Regions from separate parts of the Pantoea trifolii genome, predicted to be linked through region 3. Evidence: riboswitches for the same ligand, from Rfam matches in the RefSeq annotation. Region 3 holds a riboswitch; each other region holds the start of a gene.
The links. A riboswitch is a leader RNA that binds a small molecule or an ion and turns the genes downstream of it on or off. The one in region 3 is predicted to bind thiamine pyrophosphate.
Positions count from the first base shown of each region.

Region 1: linked by a shared signal. The riboswitch ahead of thiC (phosphomethylpyrimidine synthase ThiC) and the one ahead of thiB (thiamine ABC transporter substrate binding subunit) in region 3 are both predicted to bind thiamine pyrophosphate.
Region 2: linked by a shared signal. The riboswitch ahead of NQH49_RS22410 (LuxE/PaaK family acyltransferase) and the one ahead of thiB (thiamine ABC transporter substrate binding subunit) in region 3 are both predicted to bind thiamine pyrophosphate.
Region 4: linked by a shared signal. The riboswitch ahead of NQH49_RS19995 (FAD-dependent oxidoreductase) and the one ahead of thiB (thiamine ABC transporter substrate binding subunit) in region 3 are both predicted to bind thiamine pyrophosphate.

Region 1 is NZ_JANIET010000001.1:284,232-289,042, forward strand. It holds gene NQH49_RS01270 (aminotransferase-like domain-containing protein) at 1-1,010, shown strand, start outside; gene thiE (thiamine phosphate synthase) at 1,164-1,811, opposite strand; gene thiC (phosphomethylpyrimidine synthase ThiC) at 1,808-3,730, opposite strand; TPP riboswitch at 3,821-3,921, opposite strand; gene NQH49_RS01285 (Rsd/AlgQ family anti-sigma factor) at 4,154-4,660, opposite strand; gene nudC (NAD(+) diphosphatase) at 4,749-4,811, shown strand, end outside.
Region 2 is NZ_JANIET010000002.1:653,927-658,737, reverse strand. It holds gene ddpX (D-alanyl-D-alanine dipeptidase) at 1-302, shown strand, start outside; gene NQH49_RS22415 (DksA/TraR family C4-type zinc finger protein) at 488-754, opposite strand; TPP riboswitch at 867-994, shown strand; gene NQH49_RS22410 (LuxE/PaaK family acyltransferase) at 1,094-2,176, shown strand; gene NQH49_RS22405 (acyl-CoA reductase) at 2,173-3,621, shown strand; gene NQH49_RS22400 (3-oxoacyl-ACP reductase) at 3,721-4,488, shown strand; gene NQH49_RS22395 (hypothetical protein) at 4,767-4,811, shown strand, end outside.
Region 3 is NZ_JANIET010000001.1:766,228-771,038, reverse strand. It holds gene NQH49_RS03440 (MFS transporter) at 1-1,113, opposite strand, end outside; gene sgrR (HTH-type transcriptional regulator SgrR) at 1,371-3,032, shown strand; TPP riboswitch at 3,068-3,163, shown strand; gene thiB (thiamine ABC transporter substrate binding subunit) at 3,211-4,197, shown strand; gene thiP (thiamine/thiamine pyrophosphate ABC transporter permease ThiP) at 4,197-4,811, shown strand, end outside.
Region 4 is NZ_JANIET010000002.1:131,001-135,811, forward strand. It holds gene NQH49_RS19985 (MFS transporter) at 1-540, shown strand, start outside; gene NQH49_RS19990 (6,7-dimethyl-8-ribityllumazine synthase) at 635-1,072, opposite strand; TPP riboswitch at 1,248-1,367, shown strand; gene NQH49_RS19995 (FAD-dependent oxidoreductase) at 1,497-2,441, shown strand; gene thiS (sulfur carrier protein ThiS) at 2,425-2,622, shown strand; gene NQH49_RS20005 (thiazole synthase) at 2,626-3,384, shown strand; gene NQH49_RS20010 (HesA/MoeB/ThiF family protein) at 3,396-4,361, shown strand; gene NQH49_RS20015 (ABC transporter ATP-binding protein) at 4,358-4,811, shown strand, end outside.

The sequences.
Region 1 (4,811 bases), 480 kb from region 3:
CGGCATTGCGCGAACAGGTTGCGCGTCTGACGATTGACAGCGGTTGTCAGCTCACGGCAGAAGATATCGTGATTACCACTGGCTGCCATGAAGCGTTGTCGATTTCGATTCGTGCAATATGCCAGGCCGGTGACATCATTGCGGTTGAGTCGCCCACTTTCCACGGCACCATGCAAACCCTGCGCGGCTTCGGCATTCGCGCTATTGAAATTCCTACCGATTCGGTCACAGGCATCAGCCTGGAAGCGCTGGAACTGGCGTTCGAGCAGTGGCCGATCAAAGCGGTGGTGGTAGTGCCCAACTGCAATAATCCGCTGGGCTTCATCATGCCGGAATCTCGCAAACGTGCGCTGGTTACGCTGGCGCAGCGTTTCGATGCCGCGATTATTGAAGACGATGTGTATGGTGAGCTGGCGTGGGAATATCCGCGTCCGGTTACCATCAAGTCGTTGGACCACGATGGCCGCGTGTTGTTGTGCAGTTCGTTCTCCAAAACGCTGGCGCCGGGATTGCGGGTCGGTTGGGTGGCGCCGGGGCGCTATCGCGATCGCGTGCTGCATATGAAATACATCAGCACCGGGTCGACGGCCACACAGCCGCAGCATGCGGTCGCCGAGTTTATACGCCTTGGTCATTATCTGCCGCATTTGCGGCGCATGCGTCAGGTGTATCAACGCAACTACGAAACCTTTAGCTGTTGGGTGCGCCACTACTTCCCGTGCGGGATTTGTGTGTCGCGTCCGCAGGGCAGTTTCCTGATGTGGATTGAATTGCCAGAGGCGTTTGACGCGGTCAGGCTCAATACCGAATTGCGTGAGCTGAACATGCAGGTTGCGGTGGGCTCGCTGTTTTCGGCCTCGGGCAAGTATCGCAACTGCTTGCGCCTGAATTATGGTTTGCCAATGAATGAGCATACGGAACAGGCGATAGCCCAACTCGGTGCAGCAGTAGAACGTGCCATGCTGGCTTGTAGTGTGGAAACCGTACATACCTCCTCCCTGACTATGTGAAGAAAGGCAGGGCTGGGAGAGGTTAAGACCAGCCCTGGCCCGCTGCAAGCGACAGCGGGCAGGCACACTTTAGCTTTATCAGGAAAGGGCGCTAGCCATCACATCACGCTGCTGCGCGACAGATTCCAGCGTTTCATCCTCACTTACCACGCATTACATTACTTTTGCAGGTTCGATTCCATTTTCCACCAGTGACAGCAACTGCTGCGTTGCTGCGCGCCAGTCTGCGGCCTGGGTAATCGCACTCACCACCGCAATACTGCCCACGCCGGTAGCCAGCACTTCAGGCACGCGCGCCAGTGAAATACCGCCAATCGCCACGGTTGGCACATCCTGTAAACGCGACAGATGGCGTTTCAATTCCACCACGCCCTGCGGCGCAGATGGCATGTCTTTGGTTTGCGTAGGATAGATGTGGCCAAGCGCAATGTAAGAAGGGCGCAGCGCCAGCGCTCGATCCAGCTCGGCATCGTCATGCGTCGATAAACCCAGGCGCAATCCCGCCTCACGAATGGCCGCCAGATCGGCGACATCGAGATCTTCCTGGCCAAGGTGCACGCCATAAGCATGATATTTAATGGCTAAGCGCCAGTAATCATTGATAAACAGGCGTGCCCGATACTGTTTGCCAAGCGCAATCGCCTCGCGCACGGCATCTTCCACCTCATGATCTTCACAATCTTTGATGCGCAGCTGAATGGTGCGCACACCGGCTTCCAGCAAGCGCGCGATCCATTCCACGCTATCGACAACCGGATACAGCCCCAGTTTTGGGGCCGTGGCAGGAAAGGTGTCGGTCATACATTTTCCTCTTTAAGGGTATCGGCAGCGTGATAAAGCCCGCCGCCACGATTGCGGAAGGCATCTGACATTTGCGCCATACCAATCTCAATCGGCTGGGCTTCAGCCTGCTGGCGGGCGGCAAACTCGCGCACTTCCTGAGTAATTTTCATTGAGCAGAATTTCGGGCCGCACATTGAGCAGAAGTGCGCCACTTTGCCTGATTCCTGCGGCAAAGTTTCATCGTGATAGGCGCGTGCGGTGTGCGGATCGAGCGCCAGATTGAACTGATCTTCCCAGCGAAATTCAAAACGCGCTTTCGACATCGCATTGTCGCGGATCTGCGCGCCCGGATGACCTTTCGCCAGATCCGCTGCGTGCGCGGCGATCTTGTAGGTGATCAGCCCTTGCTTCACATCCTCTTTATTCGGCAAACCGAGGTGCTCTTTCGGCGTCACGTAGCACAGCATTGCGCAGCCGAACCAGCCGATCATGGCCGCACCGATGCCAGAAGTGAAATGGTCATAGCCGGGCGCGATATCGGTGGTGAGCGGGCCAAGCGTGTAAAACGGCGCTTCGTGACAATGCTCAAGCTGTTCAGTCATATTGCGACGAATCATCTGCATCGGCACGTGTCCCGGACCTTCAATCATCACCTGCACATCATATTCCCAGGCGATTTTAGTCAGTTCGCCCAGCGTATGCAGTTCGGCAAATTGTGCCTCATCGTTGGCATCCTGAATTGAACCGGGACGCAGGCCGTCGCCGAGCGACAGCGCCACATCGTAGGCGGCACAAATTTCACAAATCTCGCGGAAGTGCAGATAGAGGAAGCTTTCGGTGTGATGCGACAGGCACCATTTCGCCATAATCGAGCCGCCGCGCGACACAATGCCGGTCAGCCGGTTGGCCGTCATCGGCACATAGCGTAGCAATACGCCAGCGTGAATGGTGAAGTAGTCAACGCCTTGTTCCGCTTGCTCCAGCAGCGTGTCGCGGAAAATCGCCCAGTTGAGATCTTCTGCAATGCCGTTCACTTTTTCCAGCGCCTGATAAATCGGCACTGTACCAATCGGCACCGGGCTGTTTCGCAAAATCCACTCGCGCGTTTCATGGATGTAGCGGCCGGTTGAGAGATCCATCACGGTGTCTGCGCCCCAGCGCGTCGACCACACCAGCTTCTCCACTTCTTCTTCAATCGATGAACTCACCGCCGAGTTACCAATATTGGCATTTACCTTCACCAGGAAGTTGCGGCCGATGATCATCGGTTCGGATTCGGGATGGTTGATGTTAGAAGGAATGATGGCGCGGCCGCTGGCGACTTCCTGGCGAACAAATTCAGCGGTGATATTTTCCGGCAGATTAGCGCCAAAGCTGTGGCCCGGATGCTGCTGTAGCAGCACTTCACCGCGAATACGCTCGCGGCCCATGTTTTCACGCAGCGCAATAAACTCCATCTCCGGCGTGATGATGCCCTGTCGCGCATAGTGCAGTTGGGTAACCCGGCGACCCGCTTTGGCGCGGCGCGGTTGTGGCAGATATTCAAAACGCAGGTGATCCAAGCCTTCATCCGCCAGACGCTGCTGCGTGTAGCTGGAACTTAGCTGGCGGATAGTTTCACTGTCGTCACGTTCTTCGATCCAGTTGGCGCGCAGCCTGGCGAGTCCCTGATGCACATCAATAGTGGCTTGAGGATCGCCATAAGCACCGGCGGTGTCGTATACCGGCACCGCTTCATTCGGCTCATATTGCGGATGTTCTTTGCTGCCGCCGATATGTGTCGGGCTGAGCTGTATCTCACGCATCGGCACGCGAATATCCGCGCGGCTGCCGGTGATCCAGATACGTTTGGAGTTGGGGAAAGCGGTTCCCTGCAGGGAATCGATAAATTCTTGCGCCTGAGCGCGCTGTTCACGACGAGACGTTTTAGCAGACATAGCAAGTTTCCGGTAAAGGTTGGAAGTTGCTTGTCCAGAGTTCGGAAGGAGTAACAGCGACGATGCTGGGCGCCAGCTTGCAACGTGCTGATGATGTCTACTCTTGTTCCCTTCGCAGGTACTAACCTGATCAGGTTCCGCGGATCCCGAATTAACGGTCTCAGCCCCGGAGGGCACTCCGACAAGGTTGTGTTTTGTGGTTTAAGCTACTTTGCTTGCCATTTTGCACCTGGGCAGTGCTCGTGACCGTCACGTACTACGTGTACGCTCCGGTCCCTGCGCGCTGTCCGAGTGCAAACTGGCTGCGCACGCTACGCTTAAACCGCAAAATTTGGCTCTTCATGTTTTGAAGAGGCAATAAAAAAGCCCATTCAGCATAAGAGGGCTTTTCTTGAATAACAAGTTTTTTACAACTTCAGGATGTTAAGCCGGGCGGGCGATGACGCTGTCATTGGCCACCGGCGGGCGCGCCAGCTGGTGATCCCAGGCGAGCTGCACCAGCTTATCTTCCAGCGTAAAGCGCGATTCCAGCACTTCACCGACTTCGGAGAGCGCGGTTTGAAAATCCACGCAATTATCATCGTTAATCGCTTGCTGCAGATGGGTGTCGTAAAGCTGCATGATGCGATCGGTATTCGCCTCAAGTGCCGGATAAATCTGCGCGGCCACGATTAATGGGCTATCACCCTGCATCTCACTAATGATGTGTTCATACACGCTGAAATGGCCGGTAGACAGGTAATCTACCAGGTTGTGACAAAACGCATCCAGCGCCTGTTCATCCAGCGCAGTTAACGCATCTTTTTGTGGCTTCATGCCAATAAGCTCGTAGTAAGTGACGAGCAGCTGTCGACGGGCGCGCAGCCATGAATCCACCAATTCATTTCTGCCACCGACACGCTCTGTCAGGTTCTCTAACTGGTTAAGCATATGGGGCTCCAGGTAGGTTATAGTTGTTAATTACACACTTAATATTAGGATTTCAGCGTGCGATTTGACGCTAAGGACAACGATTAAGATGCAACGTGAGATCTCAAGCTTAGACGCTGGTTGGTGGGTTGTCAGCCATGAGCAAAAACTT
Region 2 (4,811 bases), on a different contig from region 3:
ATTATGTGGTGCCGCCCGCGCAGGGTTCGAATCACAGTCGCGGCGTCGCAATTGACCTGACGTTACTTGATGCACAAGGCCAGCCGCTGGATATGGGCACCGCCTTTGATGCGATGGAAGCAGAATCACATCCGTATCATCCGAATGTCCCCGCCGAAGCGCAACGTAATCGCCTGCTGCTGAACGCGATTATGTTTGGCGGCGGCTTTGTCGCCATGCCAACGGAATGGTGGCACTTCGAACTTCCTGACGCGAAAAATTATCCGTTACTTGATGAGCGATTTGGCTGCTTTGCGCGTTAAATTATTTCATTTGGCCGATGGTACAAAACCCTGATTAATATTCAGCTGTAATCATGGGGTTTATCCTTCCTTAATATACGAAAAAACCGGCCTGAACCGGTTTTTTCACCCTAACGGCCAGCGAACTGAATCGCTGCGTACAGGGTTGAGTTGTGCGGCTATCTTATCAGCATAAATTTAAAAAACTACCGCAACTGACTATCCTTGCTTCCGCGGCGGTTATAACCGCTGGTCGCCGCCTGTTTTTTATCGATCTTGCTCTGGCAATTTACGCAGTAACGCACGCCAGCCAATGCTGCGCGACGCGCTTCCGGGATCGGTTCGCCGCACTCGTCGCAAAACTCGGCGCTTTCACCGTGGCCGAGATTCTCGCGCGCGCGGGCCACCGCGTCATCAACCGTGGCATCAATTTGTTTGTGCACTGCACCGTCTTCTGACCAACCGCCAGCCATACTTCACCTCCACAAATACTGATGCCCAAAGTATAAGACATGGCGTGATGAATGCCGGACAGGCCAGAATTTAACAAGGTTGACACATCATCGCGCGCCATCCTAGACTGCGGCTTGTTCCAAGGGGTGCTCTGTTAAGGGGCTGAGATTCTACCGGCTGGCGTGTATGCGCTGGCAACGTAGTGACCCTCCGAACCTGATCCGGCTAATACCGGCGTAGGGATGCGGAACCGCAGGGCTATATTGCGCCCTGATTCCCTCTTTGTGCTTTGTAGCGGACAGTTCGCGCTCTTCAGGCGTTGCCTGAGAGTCTCTGCGCAATCGCAAAGGTGGCGACACATGAACGAAACACACATCATCCAGGCTTTGCTGACATTCCTGCAGCATGAAGAGGCTTCAGACGACGATTTCAATCAGCTGGCCCTCGAAATCTTCGCTTATCAGTTCGCACACAACCCACCTTATCGCCGCTTCGCCATCCAGCGCGGACGCACGCCGCTGACGGTGAAAAGCTGGCGCAACATTCCCGCTATCCCAATTAACGCCTTCAAAGATCTGACGCTCAGCTGCCGTCCCACTGACCAGATTGCCGAGATCTTCATGACCAGCGGCACCACCGGCACGGTAAAAGGGCGCAGCTACCATCCGACGCTGGAGGTGTGGAAAAAATCGATGCTGCTTAACTTCCGCCGTCGCTTTATGGCGGGCCGCGAACGCATGCGCATGGGCATTTTGTTCCCGGATACCGCGGCGATGCCGAACTCCTCGCTGGCGACTTACCTTGACCTGGCAATGAAGGAGTGTGGCACGCCAGACAGTGAAGTAATGGTGGGCGAGCATGGCCTCGAAACAGATCGTCTGTTCAGTGCACTGGAGCAGGCCGAAGCAAGCGGCGAACCTTACGCGCTGCTGGGCGCCAGCTACAGCTTCGTGCCTCTGCTGGATGAAATGCAGCGCCAGCAACGCCGCTTCGCGCTGCCTGCCGGCAGTCGCATTCTCGATACCGGCGGTTTCAAAGGCCAGTCGCGCGAGATTGGCGAAGAGGATTTCTACGCTTCGCTCTCTCACGCCTTCGGCATTCCGCGTTCCCACTGCATCAACATGTACGGTATGACGGAAATCAGCACGCAGTTTTACGATGCGGGCAATGAACGCTGCCCGCCGGTGAAATCCGGGCCGCACTGGATCCGCACGCGCGTGGTCAATCCGCTTACCGGTGATGATGTGCCGGACGGCGAGATTGGCGTGCTAGTGCATCACGATCTGGCACATTTCAACTCGGTTTCCGCCTTGTTAACCGAAGATGCGGGCGTGATCGTGCCCGGCGGATTCCATCTGCTGGGACGCGCGACCGGCGCTGATGCCAAAGGCTGTTCGCTGACCATGGCAGCGTTTCTCGCCAGCGCGCAGGCACAGTTGTGAAGGAAGTTGCCGGACATCTGCCGGGCCTTTCCGCCGACGAAGTGCAGTGGCATACGCTGAGTTTCAATCATCGTGGCGCAAGCCTCGAGGTTAGCGTTCCGCAACTTGATGACGCGCAGATCACGGCGCTCGCAGCGCGCATCCGCAGCAACGCCCGCGCTTATCTCCACCAGCTGAGCGTTGCGCAGATCATCGCCATCATTGATGAAGCGGTGGCGCGACTGCTCGATCGCCATCATCCACTGCGTATCAAAGCCGAAAAGCTGCTGCCCATCGTCACCGGTTACGATGCCGACATGGTGCGGCTTGGCCTCACCGGCTACCTGAAAACCTTTCGTCAGCCGCAGCTGAAGCGCTTTCTGGCGGAGGGTTTCACCGATCCGCAGATGCTCGACGATTTCCAGCCACGCCCCAAAGGCGGCTTTGCACGCGCGTTTGGCCCGCAATTGTTGATGCATATCTGGGCGGGCAACGTGCCGGGTTTGCCGCTGTGGAGTTTGATTTGCGGCCTGCTGGTCAAGGCGGGCACCATCGGCAAACTGCCGGGCAATGAGCCGCTGATGGCAAGCTGGTTCACGCAGTTGCTGGCGGAAATCGATCCAAAACTCGGCGAGTGCATCGCGGTGGTGTGGTGGAAAGGCGGCGATGCGCAAACCGAGCCAACCTGGCTGCGCCAGCCCGATACACTGGTGGCTTATGGCAGCAACCCAACGCTGGCGGCGATCCAACAACGTTTGCCGGTTACCACGCGCTTTCTGCCGCACGGACACAAAATCAGTTTCGGAATGGTGGCGCGTTCGGCGTTAAATACTCGGCAGGGCGCGGAGCTGGCGCGCCGTGTGGCCTATGACGTGATGCGTTACGACCAGGCGGGTTGCTACTCGCCGCAGATGCTGTTTGTCGAGCGCGGCGGCAAGGTGTCGCCGGATGAGTTCGCCAGCTATATCGCCCATGAACTCGCCGTGCTGGCGCACAAACATCCGCGCCGTCCGCTGGCTAATGATGAGACGAACAGCATTGCCGCGTGGCGTAATGGCGAGGAGATCCGTGCGCTGGGCGGAGATCGTACGCTTTATGGCGAGGCGGCAGACAGTTGGGCGGTGGTGAGTGTTGATCTTGCAGAACCTTTATCGCCTGCTGCGCTGGGCCGCACCTTGAAAGTGGTGTCCGTGGATGCGCTGGAGGAAGTGGTCGATTTGGTGGCGCAGCAGCGGCATTTTCTGCAAACCGCAGGCGTGGCGGCCGCGCCGAATGAGTTGTTCCGCATCTCCGCTCTTCTTGGGCAAGTGGGTGTTACCCGCATCGCCGCGTTCGGCAACATGACCTCGCCGGAAGCGGGCTGGCATCACGACGGGCGTTTTAGTTTGCTCGATCTGGTGACCATCACGGAGATCGAGCAGGGCGCAGAAGCGGCGGCAGAAGGGTTTGCGCCTTATGCGGACTGACGCGGTCGCCATGAATGGCGACCCTACGACGCACCGGTTTTGTAGGGTGCGCATTAATGCGCACCTGGTTGAAACGTACCTTAATCCAAAGGATTAACAATGAAATTCTCCAACCAAACCGTTCTGGTAACCGGTGCAAGTCGCGGCATTGGTGCGGCAATCGCTAAAGCCTTCGCCGCTGAAGGCGCATTCGTGGTGGTGAACTATTTGCGCAATGAAGCTGCTGCAGCGGGCGTAGTTGCAGAGTGCCGCGCATTAGGCGGCGACGCATTGGCGATTGCCGCAGATGTCACCTGTGTGCAGCAGGTCAACGCGATGATGGAGCAGATCGTCAACGCCACCGGCCGCCTCGATGCGGTGATCAACAATGCTTTCGCACCATACGTTTTCGACACCGAAAATCGTTCACGCTTTTGGGAAACGCCATGGTCGGGCTATCAGTCGCAGTTCGATGGCGCGGTAAAAGCCGCGTATAACGTCTGCCAGGCGGCGCTGCCTTTAATGCGTGCGCGCGTGCGCGGCAGTATCGTCAATCTGACCAGCGATTTGGTAGCGCGTCCTTCGGTGCCGTATCACGATTACATCACCGCTAAAGCCGCATTGACCGGCTTTAGCCGCACGCTTGCGACGGAGCTTGGCCCGCTGGGGATTAGTGTTAACTGCGTCGCGCCTGGTTTGGTGTATCCCACCGATGCCAGCCAGTCTACACGCGAAGAGGTGCGCGATTTCCTCACCGCGCAAACGCCGCTGCGGCGCATTGCGCGCCCGGAAGATGTCACCGGCCCGGTGCTGTTCCTCGCCTCCGACTGGAGCGAATTTGTCACCGGGCAAACGTTATATGTCGATGGCGGATTAGTAATGAATTAACCCGGACGGTCACCATTTATGGCGACCGTATCGCATTAATAAGCTTAAGACAAATGATATATATCTGTACGCAACTACGTATTAAATAGTAGATATTTCACACGCTAACGCCTCTAAGTATTTTCTTTACTGAAACGAGTAAAACACACAATTAAGTGCGAATTTACACATCCTTATTTTTATGAATAAGGATCACATCTGGTCAAAATTTATCTTCACGGAGTAATATCATTACCCTATAGTTTTCATGGTTAACGGAATTAACTACAGGGATATATATGTACCACAGTGATGCGGTCATAAAGCAGCTTCAGGCGCAAAGG
Region 3 (4,811 bases):
AACCGACTCATGACCAAAGCGCTCGCTCATGGTGCCCTGAATGATGCCGGCGATAATCATGCCGGTGGAAATCGAGGTGGTGAACAGCGTCGTCGCCGCACCCGCGCGCCCCGGCATTAAATCCTGGAACCACAGCATGCCAATCCCGGCGATGATGCCGATAAAGGCAGCGTTAAACAGTTGCAACACCATCAACGCAGTACGCGACTGGAACATCACCAATCCGAGATAAAACACAATCGCCGCCACCAGCGCCAGCAGCATCAGTTTGCGTTTGCCGGTGCGCCGCGCGTAATGCCCGGCCAGTAGCATGATTGGAATCTCCAGCCCGGCGGCGGTGCCCATTAGCAGTCCCGCCAGCTTCTCCGGCAGGCCAAGCGTGGCGCTGATATACAGCGGCATATCAATGATATACATGGTGTTGCACGCCCACATGGTTACGGAGGCGATAAACAGCAACCGCACCTGACTGTCTTTCCACGGGCTGAGCTGCGTCAGTACCGCTTCAGGCGATGCCACCACGCGCGGCACCGAGGGCAAGGTGCGCCAGATCAGCAGCATGCTCAGCAGGAAAATCCCCGCCGCCACGCAAAACAGCGTCACAAAGCCGTAGTTGAGTGCCAGCGCAAACGACAGCGGCGGCCCAATCACCCACGCCAGCGACAGCTGCGCGCGCATCACCGAGCTGAACATCACCACTTCACGCGCCGACTGATCGGCATATTCGCGCGCGAGCGCGAACACCTGCGGAATCGACACGCTGGCCAGCGCCGACAAAAACACGCCTAGCGTTACCAGCGTTAAATAGTGGCGATTGAAGGCAAACAGCAGCGCATTCAGCGTCGCCATCAGGCAGCAAAACAGAATCAGGTTGCGGCGATCGCCCTGGTTATCGGAGCGTTTCGCCATCAGCAGGCTAATCACAATCCCGGCGATCGCATTGATGGTAAAGAACAAGCCGACCCAGAACGGACTCACCTGCACTTCACGCGTCAGAAACAGGCTGAGTGTCGGCGCCTGCAGCGCACCGGCCACGCCAGTCATAAACGACACCGCCATAAACGAGAGATAGACCGGATTGATGCGACGTTGACGCGTTAACAGCGATTTCATGCAGAAATCCCTTTGCGAATAAAAAAATAGGTAGAGAAATGAGGGTAGAAGATTCTACAGCAAAACGAAAAAAGCCAGCAGATAAAGCGCTGCTGGCGGTGAAAATGCACCCTACTCAGAAAGAGGTTCCACGTCGGTGGAACCGCTGGCAGAGCGCCATTCATTGCTGAATGCCTCCCGCTCTTCCATTGCCGGGCAGTATGCCTCTAATATGAGGCAGGAAAAACTGAGCGATTCTGACAAGGAGTTCCCCTTTTATGTCTTCTTCACGTTTGCAGCAGCAATTCATCCGCTTATGGCAAAGCTGTCAGGGGCAGGATCAGGAAACCACGCTCAACGAGCTGGCCGATCTGCTGCACTGCTCGCGTCGGCATATGCGCAACCTGCTCAATGCCATGCAGAGCGAAGGCTGGCTGATTTGGCAGGCGGAAGCGGGACGCGGCAAGCGCTCGATGCTGAGTTTCTGCTATACCGGCCTGGCGCTCCAGCAGCAGCGTGCTGAGGATCTGCTGGAGCAGGATCGCATCGAACAGCTGGTGCAATTGGTGGGCGATAAAAATCAGGTGCGCCAGATGATCGCGGCGCATTTAGGTCGCAGCTTCCGCCAGGGCAAACACATCCTGCGCGTGCTCTATTACCGTCCGCTGCCCAATCTGCTGCCCGGTTCGCCGCTGCGCCGCTCGGAAACCCATCTGGCGCGGCAAATTTTCAACGGCCTGATGCGCATAAATGAGGAAAAGGGGGAAATCGAACCGGATATCGCCCATCACTGGCAGCAAACCTCGCCGCTGCAGTGGCGCTTCTTCCTGCGCCCGGCGATACGTTTTCATCATGGCCGTGAACTGGAAATGGCGGATGTGATTGCTTCGCTGGAACGCGTGCGCAGCCAGCCGCTGTTTTCTCACATCAGTAAACTGGATTCGCCCGCACCCTGGACGCTGGATATCCATCTGAGCCAGCCGGACAATTGGTTACCGTGGCTGCTGGCCAGCGTCAGCGCGATGATCCTGCCGCGCGAATGGCCAACGCTGCGCCAGTTTGCGCGACAGCCAATTGGCACCGGCCCGTACAGCGTGGTGCGCAATCAGCAAACGCAGCTGAAGATCGCCGCCTTCGATGATTACTTTGGCTATCGCGCGCTGATTGACGATGTGTCGATTTGGGTGCTGCCGGAGATCAGTGATGAATTGGTGTATGCTGGAGTCAAACTGCAGGGCGAAACCGCCGACGAAAAATCGGAAGAGAGCCGTCTGGAGGAAGGCTGCTACTTTCTGCTTTACGATCAGCGCTCCGAGCTGGGCCGCGATGCGCATTTTCGCCGCTGGGTGAGTTATCTGTTTAATCCGATCGCCTTATTGAATCATGCTGGCGTCGGCTATCAGCGTTACTGGTTCCCCGCTTATGGCTTGCTGCCGCGCTGGCACCATCGCCGCGATCTCACGTCCGCCGACAAGCCAGCAGGTTTAATCCAGCTGACGCTGAGCTGGTACAGCCATCACGTTGAGCATGAAGGTATCGCCAACGCGCTGCGACCGCTGCTGGCGCAGCAAGGTGTTGAGCTGATCACCCGCGTCGTATGTTACGAAGAGTGGTTCGAGGGCGAAGGTGAGAGTGACATCTGGCTCGGCAGCGTAAACTTTACCCTGCCGCTCGAGTACGCGCTGTTTGCCCAACTGTTTGAGCTGCCGTTGATGCATCACTGCATCCCCATTGACTGGCAAGCCGATGCCGCACGCTGGCGGCAAAAGGATTTACCGTTGGCGGAATGGAGTAAGCAGCTGATCGACAGCGACTATCTGCATCCGCTGTTCCATCACTGGCTGCTGCTGGAAGGGCAGCGCAGTATGCGTGGCGTGCGCCTCAATACGCTCGGCTGGTTTGACTTCAAATCGGCCTGGTTTGCGCCGCCGGAGCTGTGATCCTTTCGCGCTGTCATATAAATGTCTAGAATGAGCCGTTCTCAACGGGGTGCCTTGAAATCAGGGCTGAGAGAAACCCGTCGAACCTGATCCGGCTAATACCGGCGTAGGGATTTGAGATGCCTCACTCCTCAGATCCTTTGCGACTCGACCTTATCTTCTCCTCAAGGAGCGCAAAGTGTTAAACAAAGTTCTGCCTGTGTTGCTGCTGGTTGCGGCACCGGCTTTCGCTGCCAAACCGGTTCTCACCGTTTACACCTACGATTCGTTTTCTGCCGATTGGGGCCCCGGTCCAGCGGTAAAAAAAGCCTTTGAAGCGCAGTGCGGCTGCGAACTGAAGTACGTAGCGCTGGAAGATGGCGTATCGCTGCTCAATCGTGTGCGCATGGAAGGCAAAAACAGCAAAGCCGATGTGGTGCTGGGGCTGGATAACAATCTGGTGCAGGCAGCGGAGAAAACCGGGCTGTTTGCCAAAAGCAGCGTTGATACCAAACCATTAACGTTGCCAGATGGCTGGCACAGCGACACCTTCATTCCGTTCGATTATGGCTATTTCGCCTTCGTCTACGATAAAAACAAACTGAAGAATCCGCCGAAGAGCCTGAAAGAACTGGTCGAAAGCCCGGAAAAATGGCGCGTGATTTATGAAGATCCGCGCACCAGCACGCCAGGTCTTGGCCTGCTGCTGTGGATGCAAAAAGTTTATGGCGACAACGCGCCTGACGCGTGGCAGAAGCTGGCACAAAAAACCGTTACCGTCACCAAAGGCTGGAGTGAAGCTTACGGCCTGTTCCTGAAGGGCGAAGGCGATCTGGTGTTGAGCTACACCACTTCTCCGGCTTATCACATTATCGAAGAGAAGAAAGAGAACTACGCTGCGGCCGAATTTAGCGAAGGCCACTATTTGCAGGTGGAAGTTGCCGCGCAGCTCGCCAGCAGCAAACAGCCCAGGCTGGCGCAGCAGTTCATGCAGTTTATGGTTTCTCCGGCTTTCCAGCAGACCATTCCCACTGGCAACTGGATGTATCCGGTGATCAAAAGCGATCTGCCAGCCGGTTATCAAGCTTTGCAGGTGCCCGCCAAGGCGTTGCAATACACGCCAGCCGAAGTGGCCGACCATCGCGCCGCGTGGATCAGCGCATGGCAAAGCGCCGTTAGCCGTTAATGTCCGGTTGGTTAATTCCCGGTAGCGCTGTCGCGCTGTTGCTGTGCGCGGTGGCGCTGCTGGCGTTTGGCGCATTGGTGATGGTTGCGCCGGCCACCGACTGGCGCGCGCTGCTCAACGACAGTTATCTGCATCATGTGCTGCTGTTCTCGTTCGAGCAGGCGCTACTGTCGGCGTTGCTGTCGGTGCTGCCCGCAATCTTGCTGGCGCGCGCGCTCTATCGCCGCCGTTTTCCCGGTCGCAACCTGTTGCTGCGCTTATGCGCCATGACGCTGGTGCTGCCGGTGCTGGTGGCGGTATTTGGCTTGCTCAGCGTCTACGGTCGCAGCGGCTGGCTGGCGCAACTGTGCGCGGCCATTGGCTTTAACTACCATTTTTCGCCGTACGGCCTGCAGGGCATTCTGCTGGCGCACGTCTTCTTTAACCTGCCGCTGGCGACGCGCCTGCTGTTACAGGCGCTGGAGAGTATTCCCGGCGAGCAGCGGCAAGTCGCCGCCCAGCTCGGCCTGCGCGGCTGGAATCTGTTTCATTTACTGGAATGGCCGTGGCTGCGCCGTCAGATTCTGCCGACGGCGGCGCTGATCTTTATGCTCTGCTTCGCCAGCTTCGCCACG
Region 4 (4,811 bases), on a different contig from region 3:
CCGAGTATCCTGAAAAATCTCACCGGTACCAACATGGCGGGCGTTGGTCTGCTGGCGGCGATTCCTTTTGTCGCGACGGTACTCGGCATCTACGCTATTTCGTGGTTAAGCGATCGCACCGGCAAGCGCCGTTTGTGGGTGATGGTGTCGCTGTTCTGTTTTGCCGCTGCCTTGCTGGCATCGGTGGTGCTGCATAATAACGTCGTCGCCGCCTATATCGCGCTGGTGGTGTGCGGCTTCTTCCTCAAAGCGGCAACCAGCCCGTTCTGGTCGATTCCCGGACGTATCGCTGCGCCGGAAGTGGCGGGTAGCGCGCGTGGCGTGATCAATGGCTTGGGTAATCTGGGTGGATTCTGCGGACCGTACTTAGTAGGGATCATGACACTGCTGTATAGCCAAAACGTGGCGATCTGCTGGCTGGCGGGTTCACTGGTGATTGCGGGAATCTTTACGCTGTTACTGCCGAAAGCGTGCGATATCAATCCATCTGAAACGCGCCGACATATGAAAAGTAATCATTTGATGAGTGTGAAACATTAAGTGAAGCGAGGCTGGCACTATTCTGAATATTAATAGTAGAAAGTCAGATTAAATAAAAAGGGAGCGCCTGATGAGGTGCTCCCTTTTTAATGCATTAATCAATCGACAGATTGTGAATAGCCAGCGCAGCGCGCGCGGCTTCTTTACCTTTCTTAATGAAATGCTCGGTATAGAAGTTTTCGATAACATCAACCGGCTGGAAATTATGCGGCGTTAATGACACGGAGAACACCGGCACGTTGGTGGTCAGCTGCACATTCATCAAGCCATCAACCACCGCAGCGGCAACGAAATCATGGCGATAGATACCGCCGTCAACCACCAGCGCCGCGCAGACAATCGCATCGTATTTACCGGTTTCAGCCAGACGCTTAGCCAGCAGCGGCATTTCAAATGCGCCAGGCACTTCCAGCACTTTTAATTCCGCTTCAACGGATTGATCGGCTAATTCTTTTTCAAATCCCACCAGGGCATTATGGACAATTTCTTTGTGCCAGCCGGCTTTAATAAATGCAATTTTAATATTCTTCATGGATATTCCGACATCACCTGTAATTGGTTCTTGCGCATAAAATAATGTGTTTGTATACCATATGTTACGTTTGTGATCCACAAAGCCCAGGTAGCGATAAATGCCTTGCTGCTTATTTCCCTGTAAACCATCTGGTTATTCCGCGCTTGACGGCGACCATCGCCTGCAATACAAATAGACGCGTCGGGGGAGTCTCGCCAAAGAGACTGAGAGGCTAATAGCGCACTGCGCGGCTTAGCGACCCTTTGAACCTGACCCAGTTGATACTGGCGTAGGAAGACTGACAGTCTTGTTCATTGGGCTGTCTGGCGCTCAGGCTAGCTTGATGGTTGCGCCATTTCCCTTCTCCTGTATCTGCGGGTCTCAGCTAACACTGAGAGGCCGATGTGAATTCCCCCTTTTTGAACATCCCGGAACCGGCGCTGTGAGCCGCTGGAGCGTGCTCGGCTGCGGCGTGGCGGGCTTGTGCGTGGCTACGTTGCTGGCGGAACGCGGCGAAGACGTCGAGGTGATTGGCGATGACGCGCGCCGCCCGGCATCGTGGTTTGCTGGCGGCATGCTGGCACCCTGGTGTGAAGCCGAAAGTGCGCCGCGCGACGTCATCACCCTTGGACAACACGCCGCCGCATGGTGGCAACAGCGCGTCAGCAGCGTAAAGCATCAGGGCACGTTGGTGGTTGCGCCGCCGCGCGATAGCCAGGAACTCAACCGTTTCGCCCGTATGACCGAGCAGCACCAATGGGTCGATCCCGCCGACATCGAACCGGCGCTGGAAGGGCGCTTTGCACGCGGTCTGTTTTTCGCCGGGGAAGCGCATCTCGATCCGCGTCTGGCGTTGCAGGAGATGCGAGACACGCTGATCGCACGCGGCGTACCATTCAACAATCGTGCGCCGAGCGGCCAGATTATCGATTGTCGCGGCATCCACGCCGCGCCACAACTGCCGCGCCTGCGTGCGGTGCGCGGCGAAATGCTGATTCTGCACAGCGAAGACGTGCAGTTTTCCCGCCCGATTCGTCTGCTGCATCCGCGTTTTCCCTGCTATCTGGTGCCGCGACGCGGCGGCCACTTTATGCTCGGCGCCACCATGATCGAGAGCGACGACGCCAGCGCCATCAGCGCGCGCGCCATGATGGAGTTGCTCAGCGCCGCCTACGCCATTCATCCGGCTTTAGCCGAAGCGCGCGTCATTGAGAGCGGCAGCGGGCTGCGTCCGGCTTATCCGGCGAATCTGCCGGAAATCCACTATCACAACCACACCTTTTATCTCAACGGCATGTATCGCCACGGTTTTCTGCTGGCACCGATGCTGGCAGAGCAGCTGATGCAGCGTCTTTCTGGGGAACTTAAAAATGAACATTCAGCTTAACGGCCGCCTCATCAGCACGCAGGCAAACAGCCTGAGCGAATTGCTGATCGAGCAGCAAATTGACGCGGCCTGCGTCGCCACCGCCTACAACGGTGCGTTTGTGCCAAAAAGCCAGTACTACACGCAGCTGCTGGATGAAGGTTGCCAGCTTGAAGTGCTGTCACCGATGCAGGGAGGTTAAGCGATGTTTTACGATTTTGACCCGCAATCGCGCTTCCTGCTCGGCACCGCCGGTTATCCTTCGCCCGCCATTTTGCAGCAGGCGATTGCCGCCTCCGGCACCGACATCATCACCGTCAGTTTACGGCGCGAAGGCGCGGCGGGCGCGGCTTTCCGTGAACTGCTGACCGGCCTCAACATCCGCGTGTTACCCAATACCGCCGGTTGTCACACGGTGAAAGAAGCCGTCACCACCGCGCACATGGCGCGCGAACTGTTCAACACCGCGTGGATCAAGCTGGAAGTGATTGGTCACGCCGACACGCTGCAGCCCGATCCTTTCGCGCTGGTGGAAGCCGCGCGCATCCTCAGCGCAGAGGGTTTTCAGGTGTTTCCTTACACCACTGAAGATCTGATCGTCGGCGAAAAACTGCTGGCGGCGGGCTGCGAACTGTTGATGCCGTGGGGCGCGCCGATTGGTTCCGGTCAGGGTTTACGTAACATCGACGGCCTGCGTGCCATGCGCGCGTGGTTCAGCGACATTCCGCTGATCATTGATGCCGGCATTGGCGCGCCGTCGCAGGCGGCGCAGGCGATGGAGATGGGCTTTGATGGCATTCTGCTCAACACCGCCGTCGCCAAAGCGGGCGATCCGATCGGCATGGCCAACGCCTTCCGTCTGGCGATTGAAGCCGGGCAAGCCGCTCGCGCTGCCGGACTGATGGAGAAGCGCGATATGGCCGCTGCGTCCACGCCGATTTTTGGCCTGGCAAATCTGAGTTGAGGCAGGCAAATATGCAACGTTATCAACGCCAGATGATGCTGGCGGAAATCGGCGAAGCAGGGCAGCAGAAGCTGCTCGACGCGCGCGTGCTGGTGGCGGGCGCGGGTGGATTAGGTGCCACGCTACTGCCGCAGCTGGTGGGCGCGGGCGTCGGCCATATTCGGCTGTATGACGACGATGTGGTGGCGCTGCATAACCTGCATCGGCAAACGCTGTTTACTGAGCAGGATATCGACCAGCCCAAAGTGCTGCGCGCGCAACAGGCGTTGCATCAGCGTAATTCGCAAGTGCAGATTGAAGCATTGCAGCAGTCGCTGAGCGCCAGCAACGTGCAGCAGGCGCTGGCGGGATGCGATCTGGTGATCGACGCCGCCGATAACTTTGCCGTCACCTACCAACTTTCGGATGCTTGCATGAAGGCGGGCATGCCGCTGATCAGCGCCTCGGTGCTGGGACGGCAAGGTTACATTGGCGGATTCTGTGGCGGCGCGCCGAGCTACCGCGCCGTGTTCCCGCGTTTGCCGTCATCGGCGGCGAACTGCAACACCGCGGGCGTGATGGGCCCAGCGGTGGCGACGCTTGGCGCGATGCAGGCGCAGATGGCGCTCAGCGTGCTGCTGGAATTGCAGCCATCACCGCTCGGTTGTCTGGTGAACTGCGACTTCGTGAACTGGCATTTTCGCCCGTTCCGCTTTGATGATGCGGAAGAGCCGGAACATGCAGTGCCGTTTATCGACCCGTCAATGCTTGCCGCCGATGACTGCATTGTCGAGTTGCGCAGTTGTGAGGAAGCGCCGGTCAGCGTGGCGGATGGCGTTGAGCGCATCTTGCCGCAGGCGATTGCGGCATGGCAGCCGCCCGCCCAGCAGCGCATCGTGCTGGTGTGCGCCAGCGGCATCCGCGCCGCGCAGGCCGCTAGCGCGCTGGCGCAGCGCGGATTTCTTCAGCTGGCGATTCTGGCGGCCAATCGCCCATGAATCAGGACATTCTCTTCAACCATGTAAGCTTTAGCTGGGGCGATAAACCGCTGTGTCAGCGGCTGAATCTGCAACTGCGCGGCGGCAAAACCACGGTGATGCTGGGACGCAGCGGCATCGGCAAAAGTACGCTGCTGCGGCTGGTGGCCGGATTACTCAAGCCGCAGCAGGGCGCGGTGCAGGGCTTAAGCGGCAACGTGGCGTGGATGGGCCAGCAGGATCTGCTTTATCCATGGCTGACGGTGCTCGACAACGTGATGCTGTCGGCGCGGCTCAGCGGCGAAAAGCCGGATCGTCCGCGCGCGCTGGCACTGCTGGAGCAGGTGAAACTCAGCGACGTGGCGCATGCGCCGCCGCAGCAACTTTCGGGCGGCATGCGGCAACGCGTGGCGCTGGCACGCACGCTCTATGCGCAGCGCGACGTAGTGCTGATGGATGAACCTTTCGCCA